3 regions of the Variovorax trehalosi genome follow, and region 1 is predicted to be linked to each of the others. Evidence: predicted binding sites of a transcription regulator. Region 1 holds the regulator's gene; each other region holds the start of a gene.
What was found. Region 1 encodes LexA, which represses DNA repair genes until DNA is damaged. Its sites were predicted from a motif close to ACTGTATNNNNATACAGT; they were not measured.
Positions count from the first base shown of each region.

Region 2: the regulator LexA is predicted to act here: its motif matches at 1,428-1,445, upstream of ACSFA7_RS17045 (ATP-dependent helicase).
Region 3: the regulator LexA is predicted to act here: its motif matches at 1,958-1,975, upstream of ACSFA7_RS29990 (putative DNA modification/repair radical SAM protein).

Region 1 covers NZ_JBPJZG010000001.1:1,211,389-1,215,155, reverse strand. Annotated here, with positions in the region: gene adk (adenylate kinase) at 1-72, shown strand, start outside; gene ACSFA7_RS05700 (asparaginase) at 98-1,060, opposite strand; gene lexA (transcriptional repressor LexA) at 1,134-1,817, shown strand; gene ACSFA7_RS05690 (hypothetical protein) at 1,956-2,321, shown strand; gene ACSFA7_RS05685 (D-2-hydroxyacid dehydrogenase family protein) at 2,421-3,428, shown strand; gene ACSFA7_RS05680 (MFS transporter) at 3,489-3,767, shown strand, end outside.
Region 2 covers NZ_JBPJZG010000004.1:295,537-299,303, reverse strand. Annotated here, with positions in the region: gene ACSFA7_RS17045 (ATP-dependent helicase) at 1-1,414, opposite strand, end outside; gene corA (magnesium/cobalt transporter CorA) at 1,627-2,613, shown strand; gene ACSFA7_RS17035 (5'-methylthioadenosine/adenosylhomocysteine nucleosidase) at 2,606-3,370, opposite strand; gene ACSFA7_RS17030 (ABC transporter substrate-binding protein) at 3,374-3,767, opposite strand, start outside.
Region 3 covers NZ_JBPJZG010000010.1:149,261-153,027, forward strand. Annotated here, with positions in the region: gene ACSFA7_RS29985 (UdgX family uracil-DNA binding protein) at 1-671, opposite strand, end outside; gene ACSFA7_RS29990 (putative DNA modification/repair radical SAM protein) at 683-1,936, opposite strand; gene ACSFA7_RS29995 (Rieske (2Fe-2S) protein) at 2,061-2,414, shown strand; gene ACSFA7_RS30000 (YbhB/YbcL family Raf kinase inhibitor-like protein) at 2,438-3,007, shown strand; gene ACSFA7_RS30005 (hypothetical protein) at 3,056-3,292, shown strand; gene ACSFA7_RS30010 (LysR family transcriptional regulator) at 3,277-3,767, opposite strand, start outside.

The DNA.
Region 1 (3,767 bases):
TACCGCGCCATCAAGGGCGTCGGCACGGTCGACGAAATCACGCAACGTGCCCTGGCGGCACTGAGCAGCTGATCCCAGCCGCCCTTTCGCAGGGCGGCTATTTCCCCAGCAGTTCCAGCATCAGCGCAATGCGCGCCTTCACGGGCGTGAGCGCGCCTGCGTCACGCAGCCGGTCGTCGGCCCTCGGCAGGATGCGGCCGCTGCTGCAGCGCGTCGCGCGCAGCACCGCAATGCCGGCGTCCTGCGCCTTGAGCGCGGCCGCTTCCAGCGCATAGTGCACGGTGCCATTGCCGGTGGTGGCCAGGACCAGTCCGCGGACAGGTTCCTCCGCACCCTCCCGGACGAGCGCATCGACGATCGCACCGCTCGCGCCGGCATGGCTCATGACGATCTCGACCCTCGGCCAAGGCCCTGACGTGTTCAGCGCCTTCGACGACTGGTTTGACGGTGCAGCCGGCCACTCCCTCACGCGCCGCACCGCGCCTTCTTCCACATAGCCGATCGGCCCTGCATCGCCGGACGCGAAGGCATCGAGCCGATAGGTATGCACCTTCTGCACATCCACCCCGCTGTGGACCATGCCGGCACACACCGCCATCACGCCCTGCGCGCCCACCGTGGTCGCAACCGCGATGGCATCCCGCACGTTCTGCGGGCCATCCGGCGAAAGCGCCGTGGCCGGGCGCATCGCGCAGGTCAGCACCACGGGTTTCGCCGGCGCCAGCACCGAGTGAAGGAAGAAAGCCGTCTCCTCGAGCGTGTCGGTGCCGTGGGTGATCACCACGCCCGCCACATCGGGCTGCGCCAGCCAATGCACGCAACGCTGTGCGAGTTTCTGCCAGATGTCGAACGCCATGTCCTTGCTGTCGACCTGCGCCACCTGCTCCGCCAGCAACGCGATGCCCTCGGGCGCCTCGATGCCGCCCAGCAGGTCCGCCACGTCCACTTGCCCGGCGGTGTAGCCGATGTTGTCGCCGCTGCTGGAGGCCTTTCCGGCGATGGTTCCGCCGGTGCCCAGAACCACCACGCGACGCACTTCAGGCAACGGGGAATGGGCCATGACTTGTCAACTTTCAAAAACTGGTTAAAAATACAGGTACTGGATATCTAGCCAGTGCCGCAAGGAACCACATATGCAGTTCGCCGTGAAGCTTACCGCCCGCCAGCAGCAGATCCTCGACTTGATCCAGAGCGCCATCGCGCGCACTGGTGCCCCACCCACGCGCGCCGAAATCGCCAACGAGCTGGGGTTCAAGTCGGCCAACGCCGCCGAAGAGCACCTGCAGGCGTTGGCGCGCAAGGGCGTCATCGAACTCGTCAGCGGCACCTCGCGCGGCATCCGGCTCAAGGGCGATGCACTGCGCTCACTCAACGAAACACGCCATCGCGAAGGCGGCCAGTTCTCGCTTTCGCTGCCCGGCATGGCGCAGCTGGCGCTGCCGCTCATCGGTCGTGTCGCGGCAGGCTCGCCCATCCTGGCGCAAGAGCATGTCGACCAGACCTACTACGTCGAGAACACGCTCTTCCAGCGCCAACCCGACTACCTGCTCAAGGTGCGCGGTATGTCGATGCGCGACGCCGGCATCATGGACGGCGACCTGCTCGCCGTGCAGGCCACCAAGGAAGCGCGCAACGGCCAGATCGTGGTCGCGCGCCTGGGTGACGAAGTCACCGTCAAGCGCCTGAAGCGCAACAAGCAGGTGATCGAGCTGCACGCCGAGAACCCCGACTACCCGACCATCATCGTCCAGCCCGGCGAGCCTTTCGAAATCGAAGGCCTCGCGGTCGGCCTCATCCGCAACACCATGCTGATGTAGGCCTCGCGGCCTGCTTGCAGCAGCACCCCATCCGGCCGCAACAGGTGGCGGGCGTATGGCGCGAAGTCGCCATCACCCTGTCGCGGCCGATTCAAGAAATCCTGCCTGTGTTCAACCTCAGACTTTTTTGGAGTTCACATGGGAATCGCCCTCCTCGCCATCGCTGATTTCTGGATGCCGCTGCAATCGCTTGCAAGCCGCCTGATGCCTGCCCGCCGCACCCGTCATCGGGACAGCGGCGACACCACCGCCGGACTGCGCTACGTGGCGGTGCGCCCCGCCTGCACCACACGCACCGCAGGCTCGCCTGCACCGACGGCAACTGCCGCCGCCCCAGCACGCCCGCTCCGCGTGGTTCGCGTGATCGACGGGAAAAGCAAGGACCGCAGCCGCATGGTGATCTCGGGCCGCATGGCCGATGTCTGCGCAGAGCTCGACCGGCTGGCAGCGCTCGAGGCGGCGGAGACCCTGGGCTCGGCTCCCCGCTCCGCCCACCTGCACTGAGGCATTTCCCCGGCGAACCGCTCCAGAAGCGCTTCCGGGGTGGGTATCCAAACGTTCACCGGCGCGACATCCCAATGCTGCGAGGCACAATGGCACGCCATGAACATTGTGATCCTCGACGATTACCAGGACGCCGTGCGCAAGCTGCGCTGCGCCGCCAAGCTGGACGCGTACGCGGCCAAGGTCTACACCAACACGGTCAAGGGCATCGGGCAACTGTCGGTTCGCCTCAAGGACGCCGACGTGATCGTGCTGATCCGCGAGCGCTCCCAGATCTCGCGGCAGCTGATCGAAAAACTGCCCAAGCTCAAGCTCATTTCGCAGACCGGGCGGGTCGGTGGCCATATCGATGTCAATGCCTGTACCGAGCGCGGTGTGGCGGTGGCCGAGGGCACTGGCTCTCCTCAAGCGCCTGCCGAACTCACTTGGGCGCTCATCATGGCGGCCATGCGCCGGCTTCCGCAGTACATCAGCAACCTCAAGCACGGAGCGTGGCAGCAATCGGGCCTCAAGTCGGCCTCGATGCCGCCCAATTTCGGACTCGGCTCGGTGCTCAAGGGCAAGACGCTCTGCATCTGGGGCTATGGCCGCATCGGCCAGCTGGTCGCGCGTTACGGACAGGCCTTCGGCATGCAGGTGGTGATCTGGGGCCGCGAGGCAAGCTGCGCCAAGGCGCGCTCCGATGGCTTCCAGGTCGCGCAGAACCGCCACGAGTTCTTTGCCGCGGCCGATGTGCTGTCGGTGCACCTGCGGCTCAACGAGGAGACCAACGGCCTCGTCACGCTCGAAGACCTGTCGCGCATGAAGCCGACGGCGCTCTTCGTGAACACCTCCCGCGCCGAACTGGTCGAGGCCGACGCGCTGCTCGCCGCGCTCAATCGCGGACGCCCGGGCCTCGCGGCCATCGACGTGTTCGAGAGCGAACCGCCGCTGCAGGGCCACGCGCTGCTGCGCCTCGAGAACTGCATCTGCACGCCGCACATCGGCTATGTGGAGCAGGACAGCTACGAGAGCTACTTCGGCCAGGCTTTCGACAACGTCGTGAGCTTCATCAAGGGCAATCCCACCAACATCGTGAATCCCGGCGCCTTGCAGGTTCGCCGGTGAGCTCATGAGCCGCCGGGCCGCCCCAAGGCGAATACCGCAGCCGAAGGCGCAGGTCATTCAATGAGCCAGCCTGCGCCCCGGGGCGCGCTCTGGGCGCTGCTGGCTGGCAATTTCGTGATCGGCACCGGCGTGATGGTGGTGCCTGGCACGCTCAACGAGATCAGCGCTTCGCTTGCTGTCACCGCTGCGACAGCCGGTCAGCTGATCACAGCGGCCGCGATCGTGATGTGCCTCGGCGCGCCGCTCCTGGCCGCCCTGGTCGCGGGCTGGGACCGCCGCCAGCTCCTGGCCCTCACGCTCCTCTGGTATGCCGCCGGACACGCCCTCTGCACGCTCATG
Region 2 (3,767 bases), on a different contig from region 1:
CCGCCTGGTCCATCGCATCGAGCAGTCGCGTGCCCGTGACGGGTCCGATGCCGGGGATGAGTTGCGTGACGCGAAACCCTGCCATGCGCCCGCGCGGGTTCTCGGCGAAGCGCAGCACCGCGAGCAGGTCCTTCACATGCGAGGCCTCGAGAAACTTGAGACCACCGAACTTCACGAACGGGATGTTGCGGCGCGCCAGCTCGAGTTCGAGCGCAGCGCTGTGCGACGAGGTGCGAAACAGCACCGCCTGCGACTTGAGCGCGAGGCCGCCTTCGCGGTGCGCGAGCACCTTGTCGGCCACCCAGCGCGCCTGCCCTGCTTCGTCGGGCACCAGCACCAGTTGCGGCTTGCCGGCGGAGGGCTTGTCGGTCCAGAGGGTCTTGGCATGCCGCTCGGCCGCCTGCGCGATCACGCGGTTCGACACGTCCAGGATCGGCTGCGTCGAGCGGTAGTTGCGCTCCAGCGTGACGACCCGCGCGGCCTGGCTGAACTGCGAAGGAAAGTCGAGGATGTTGCGCACCGTCGCGCCGCGAAAAGAGTAGATCGATTGCGCGTCGTCCCCCACCACCGTGACGCCGCGCCCGTCGGGCTTCATCGCCAGCAGGATCGAGGCCTGCAGCAGGTTGGTGTCCTGGTATTCGTCGACCAGCACATGGTCGAAGCGCGCGCCCACGGCCTCGGCCAATGCGGGCTCGGCCACCATCTCGGCCCAGTAGAGCAGCAGGTCGTCGTAGTCGAGCACGTTCTGCTGCTGCTTGGCTTCGACATAGGCGCCGAACAGCCTCTTGAGTTCGGCCTCCCATTCATCGCACCAGGGAAAGGCGTCCTTCAGCACCTCGGCCACCGAAGCGCGCGTGTTCACGCAGCGTGAATAGATCGACAGGCACGTGCCCTTGCGCGGGAAGCGGTTCACCGTGGAAGACAGGCCCAGTTCATGCCGGACCAGCCCCATCAGGTCTTCGGCATCGCCGCGGTCGTGGATCGTGAAGTTCTCGTCGAGCCCGATCTGCCCGGCATATTCGCGCAGCAAACGCGCCCCGATGCCGTGGAAGGTGCCGGCCCACGGCAGCGCGGGCGGGCGTTCCGACTTCAGCCCGAGCACACGCGCCAGCACCTGGCCCGCGCGTCGCTCCATTTCCTGCGCGGCACGGCGCGAGAAGGTCAGCAGCAGCAGGCGCTGCGGATCGACCCCGTCCGCGATCAGGTGCGCCACCCGATGCGCCAGCGTGCTGGTCTTGCCGGAACCGGCACCGGCGATCACCAGCAGCGGGCGGTGATCGTCGGCCACCGCAGCGCCGACGCCGTGCTCGACGGCAGCGCGCTGGTCGTCGTTGAGCGTGGCCAACGCCGCGGCCAGGCGCTCGGCCTGGGTCTTTGGCGCAGTGGAAAAAACGGGGGACGCAGCAGTCTGCATGGGGCACGACTTTACTGTATGCCCGTCCAGTTCAGTCAGGTTGCCGCCATGTGGCCGGTGACATAATCGCGCCTCGCTGCAACCGGAGACTCCCCCATGGAAACCGCCCCGTCTCGGCAGCTTTCAACTCCCTTCTGACGCCTCGCGCCGGGCCCGGGAATTGAAAGCGCCCCTCCCTCGCCCACCGTTCAGTCACCCCCGGGAGTGAGCCCATGCTCAATATCTTTACGCTCGCCAACGGCCGCCTCGTCCAGGAAGAGATCGAGTCGCTGGAAGAGCTCTCCAAGTTCCAGCCGATCTGGGTCGACCTCGAATCGCCTACGCTCGAAGAGAAGCGCTGGATCAAGCAGTACTACGGCCTCTCGATTCCTGAAGACGCGATGGACGAGGACATCGAGGAATCCGCCCGCTTCTACGAGGAAGACAACGGCGAGCTGCACATCCGCTCGGACTTTTTGATCGACGACGACGAAGACCCGCGCACGGTGCGCGTGGCCTTCATCCTCAACCAGCACAACACGGACCTGCGCAGCCGCGGCGTGCTGTTCTCGATCCACGACGAGGACGTGCCTGTCTTCCGCCTCCTTCGCATGCGCGCGCGCCGCGCGCCGGGGCTCATCGAAGACGCCAAAGAGGTGATGCTCAAGCTCTTCGACGCCGATGCCGAATACTCGGCCGACACGCTGGAGAACATCTACGACGAGCTCGAAGTGGCGGGCAAGAAAGTGCTCTCGGGCAACGTCACCGACGAGCTGGCCGGCGAAGTGCTCGGCCTCATCGCGCGGCAGGAAGACTTGAACGGCCGCATCCGCCGCAACGTGATGGACACGCGCCGCGCGGTCAGCTTCATGATGCGCAGCAAGATGCTCAACGCCGAGCAGTTCGAGGAGGCGCGGCAGATCCTGCGCGACATCGAATCGCTGGACAACCACACGGCCTTCCTCTTCGACAAGATCAACTTCCTGATGGATGCGACCGTCGGTTTCATCAACATCAACCAGAACAAGACCATCAAGATCTTCTCGGTGGCGAGCGTGGCGCTCTTGCCGCCCACGCTGATCGCGAGCATCTACGGCATGAACTTCAAGTTCATGCCCGAGCTCGACTGGGCCATGGGCTACCCATACGCCATCGTGCTGATGGCGGCGAGCGCGCTGGTGCCGATGTGGTATTTCCGCCGGCGCGGCTGGCTCAAATAGCCGGTTGCCGCGCGAGCCACGCGCCGACCAGCGCGAGGCTGTAGCGGCTCGCGACCTCGGCGACGAAGCGCGCGAAGTCGCCGTGGGCCTCGTCGTCGGCGCGGTCTGAAATCGTGCGCATCGCCGCGAAGGGCACGCCGTAGTCATGGCACACCTGCGCCACTGCGGCGCCTTCCATTTCCACGGCGAGCGCGTCAGGCAGTTGGCGGCGCAGCGTTTCGCTCTCGGCGGCGGTCGAGACGAAACGATCGCCGCTGATCAGCAAGCCGCGATGCACCTTCGGTGAGCGAAGGCCGAACTCGTCGACAGCGCCCTGCCCCACCAACGCCACCGGATCACGCAGCGCCTCTTCGGCCACAGCGGCCAGCGAATCGCCGATCGCCGCGTCGGCCGCGAAACGAGAAAGGCCCATCAAGGGCACTTCGTATTTCGGAAAGAGCGGCGATGCGTCCATGTCGTGCTGAAGCAGTTCGGTCGCCACGACCACATCGCCCACATTCACGCCCGGCGCGAGCCCGCCCGCAACACCGCTGAACACGATAGCTCGCACGGCGAACCGTTCGAGCAGCACCGTGGCCGTCACCGCCGCCGCGACCTTGCCGATGCGCGACAGCACCGCGACCACGGGCTTGCCATGCAAATGGCCCACCCAGAAGTCGCGCCCGGCAACGCGCACGCGCTGCTCGTCGGGCATCTGCGCGAGGAGCGCTTTCAGCTCCTCGTGCATCGCCGCGACGATGGCGATGGGCGCAGCCACCGCTTACTTGATGTCCACGCCGTAGAAGGTGTGGCGACCGAAGGGGCTCAGCTTGAAGTCGATGACTTCCTTGCGCACAGGCTTCAGTTGCACCGCATGTGCGATCGTGAACCACGGCGCCTGCTCCTTGAAGATGACTTGCGCCTTCTTGTAGAGCGCATCGCGGTCGGCCTGCTTGACCGTGCTCTTGGCCTTCACCACGAGGTCTTCGTACGGCTGGTAGCAGAACTTCGAGATGTTGCTGCCGCTCGCCGACTTGGCCGAAGCACAGCCCAGCAGCGTGTACATGAAGTTGTCCGGGTCGCCGTTGTCGCCGGTCCAGCCCAGCATGCCCATCTGGTGCTCGCCGGCCTGCAGGCGCTTGCGGTACTCGCCCCATTCGAAGCTCTTGATCTCG
Region 3 (3,767 bases), on a different contig from region 1:
TTCAGGCGCGCGGGGTTGAAGATGTGTTCGTAGTAGGTGAGCCAGAGCTGCTCGCCCGCATCGGGCGGCGGCTTCTCGCGGCGGTCGGCGCCCTCGCCGAAGGCCAGCGTTTCGCCGTTCCATTCGACACACCGCTCGGGCGTGAGGATGGCCCAGCGCATCTGCGCGAAGCGGCGCGCGAAGAAGGGGGCGTTGGCCTCAACGATGTGGTGGTCGGGTTCGAACCACGCAACGTGGCGCTCGAGCCCGTCTTCCCCCATGACCCGGGTGAAGCGCACGAAGGCGCGCATCTTGTGGATGTCGCGGTGCACGGCCTTGGCCATCAGCTGGGCCTGCATCATGTCGGCGTCCAGCGGGTCGTGCCGCAGCGCAGGCTCGTGCGCGAGGCGCCAGAGCAGGCGGTACAGGAGCGCGAAGCGTTGCGGGGCGCGGTGCAGGATCACGTCGCCGCACAGCGCGACAAAGGATGCGGGCACGGCATGCCGCGCGCCGGCAGCGGGCATTGCGGACGGCGCCAGGTCGTGCGGCGCGCCGAAGAGATCGGCTGCGCCGTCGCCCGCCTGTTCCCCATTCCACTCGACGCAATCCGGCGCCACGCCCGCCGCGAGCAACTGCCGCGCGTGGCGGCGAAAAGCGTCGAGATCGACCGGGTCATCGAGCCGCACGTGCATCGCGGGCCTGCTCAGAACAACGCGGCTTGCGTGGGTTGCGCGGTGGGGGCCGCCGAAGCCATGGCACCCGCCGCCGGCCGGTGCCCGTCGGCCACCACGAACGGCAGCACCTTGCGCGCCGGCACATGCAGCCGCCGCAGGTCGTCCGCGCGCACCCGGCGCACGCGCCGCGCCTGCAGCAGCCGCTCGACCGCTTTCACGCCCAGGCCCGGCACGCGCAGCAGCATCTCGCGCGGCGCGTGGTTCAGGTCGACCGGGAAACGCTCGGCATGCGCGAGCGCCCAGGCGAGCTTGGGATCGACATCGAGCCGCAGCAGGCCGTCGGAGGCGGCGACGATCTCCTGGTGTTCGAAACCGTAGAAGCGCATGAGCCAGTCGGCTTGGTAGAGCCGGTGCTCGCGCATCAGCGGAGGCGCAACTAAAGGCAGCGCGCGGGCCGCATCGGGGATGGGGCTGAAGGCCGAGTAGTAGACGCGCTTGAGCTTGTACGCGCCGTAAAGCGTGGCGCTGGAGGCAAGGATGTGCCGGTCGTCGGTGGCATCGGCGCCCACGATCATCTGCGTACTCTGGCCTGCCGGCGCGAAGGGCGGCGGCCTGGCGGCGGTGGGCGCCGCGCCGGGCAGTGCGCGGATCGGCACCACGCGGCGCGCTTCTTCGCGCGTGTCGTCGATGCGCAGCCGCAGCCGCGCCATCGAACGCCGGATCGCGCTTTCGTCCTTCTCGGGCGCGAGCGCCTGCAAGCCTTCGGTGGTGGGCATCTCGACATTGATGCTGAGCCGGTCGGCATAGCGGCCGGCGCGCGCGATGAGTTCGTCGCTGGCGTCGGGAATCGTCTTGAGGTGGATGTAGCCGCGGAAGTCGTGGTCTTCGCGCAGCTGGCGCGCCACCTCGACCACCTGCTCCATCGTGTGGTCAGGCGACTTGACGATCCCGCTCGACAGGAACAGGCCCTCGATGCAGTTGCGGCGGTAGAAGTCGAGCGTGAGCTGCACCACTTCTTCGACGCGGAATCGTGCGCGCGGCACGTTGCTCGAAGCACGATTGACGCAGTAGAGGCAGTCGTACTGGCAGTGGTTGGTGAGCAGCACCTTCAAGAGCGAGATGCAGCGGCCGTCGGGCGCATAGCTGTGGCAGATGCCGGCACCCTCGGTCGAACCGATGCCTCGCCCGCCGAGCGAGTCGCGCGGCTGCGAGCCGCTGGACGCGCACGAAGCGTCGTACTTGGCGGCGTCCGCAAGGATGGCGAGTTTGCGCTGGAGGTCCACGGGCGCCTTTGAATTGGAAATACTGTATGAATATACAGTCTCAAAGAGGCGGTTGTCGGAGAAAGCCGCGAGCTTGCCGCAGCGAATTGCCCAGCGGCCGATCCCTGGGTACGCTCGCCCGCAGATGACGTCCCCCTCTTCCTTGCGCGGCACCACAGACCCCCGCCTGATTTCCCCCAGCCTCGCCGATGGCGGCCTGGCTGCCACGTTCAACACGCCCGACGGCGTGCCGGCCTTTGCGGTGCGCTGGAACGGCGGCGTCCACGGCTACCTCAACCAATGCCCGCACGCCGGCGGTCCGCTTGACTTCGAGGGCCAGGTCCTCGAAAGCTCGGGCCGCTTTTTGATGTGCGCGCGGCACGGCGCGATCTTCGAGCCGGACACGGGCAAGTGTGTCGGCGGCCCCTGCCGCGGCGCGCGATTGACGCCGCTGACGGTCCGCGAGGATGCGGACGGCAGCGTCTGGCTTACCGATTGACGACGACCCACCCAGGAAAACGCATGAACACCCTTCGCCTCGGCACCCTTTCGATTTCGACCATCGCCTTCGCCGCCCTGCTGGCCGGCTGCGGCACCATGGGCCCCGCCCCCGGTGGCAAGGTGCCCACGGGCATGAAGGTCACTTCGACCGCCTTTGCCGACAACGGCGTGATCCCGGCCGAATACGCCAATGTGGGCGACTGCGGCGGCAAGAACACCTCCATGCCCGTGGCCTGGACGCAGTTGCCCGCCAAGACCCGGTCGGTCGCCGTGCTGATGTCGGACCCCGACGGCGCGCTGGGCCTGGGCGTCTCGCACTGGGTGGCCTACAACCTCCCCGCCGAGCGCGGCCAGCTCAAGGCCAACGAGACGGGCGGCTTCACCGTGGGCGTGAACGTGGCGGGCGCGGCCGCCTACCGGGGCATGTGCCCGCCGGCCGGCGACCATCCGCATCACTACGTGCTGACCGTGGTGGCGTCTGACCTCGCGCCGGGGGCGCTGCCGGCCGGGCTCACGCGCGATGCGCTGCTCGCGGCGCTCAAGGGGCACGCGCTGGGCGGGCAGAGCGTGGTCGGGCTCTACAGCCGCTAAAGTCGCGGCTCCTTTTCCAATCACAGTGCGCAGCGATGCGCAGTTCCGATGCGCCGCTCCCTCGCTCTCCTCACGCTTCTTCCGGCCGCCCTGGTCGTCATCACCGGCTGCGCCTCGTCCCGGCCGGTGCCCCGCGTCACCTGGCTCGGCGACGGCGTGTTCAAGTCGCCGACCGCTCAGGATGCCGAGGCCTACTGCCGCAATTTCGGTGCGCCGCTGCGCTACCTCGACCCGAAGGCCGCGGCACGCGCGCCCGAAAGCGAAGTGACCTACCGCTGCGACTGAGCGACGGCTTCCGCGCCGGGTGCCCGCACCCGCTCCAGGATGAAGTCGATGAAGGTGCGGATCGCCCGCGTGTGCTGCCGGTTCGGCATGTAGAGCATGAACATCTGCGTGCCGAAGATGGAGAGGCGCCAGTCGTCCAGCGTGGTCAGCACATCGCCCTTGCGCACGTCTTCCTGCACCACGTAATCGGGCACGAGGCCGATGCCCAGGCCCGCGAGAACGGCCTGGCGCAGGAACAGGAAGTTCTCTGAAATCAGCGTCGGCTCCAGGATCACCTCGCGCCGCGTTTCCCCCTGGTAAGCCGACACGCGCAGCTGCCGGCCGATGACCGCGGCGGTGACCACCGGTGCGCCCTGCAGTTCGTCGAGCTGCACGGGCAGCGGATGTTTTTCCGCATAGTCGCGTGAGGCGCACGCCACGTAGCGCACCGGCCCGAGGGCGCGCGCCACCAGGTTCTGCGGCGGCTCGGGAATCA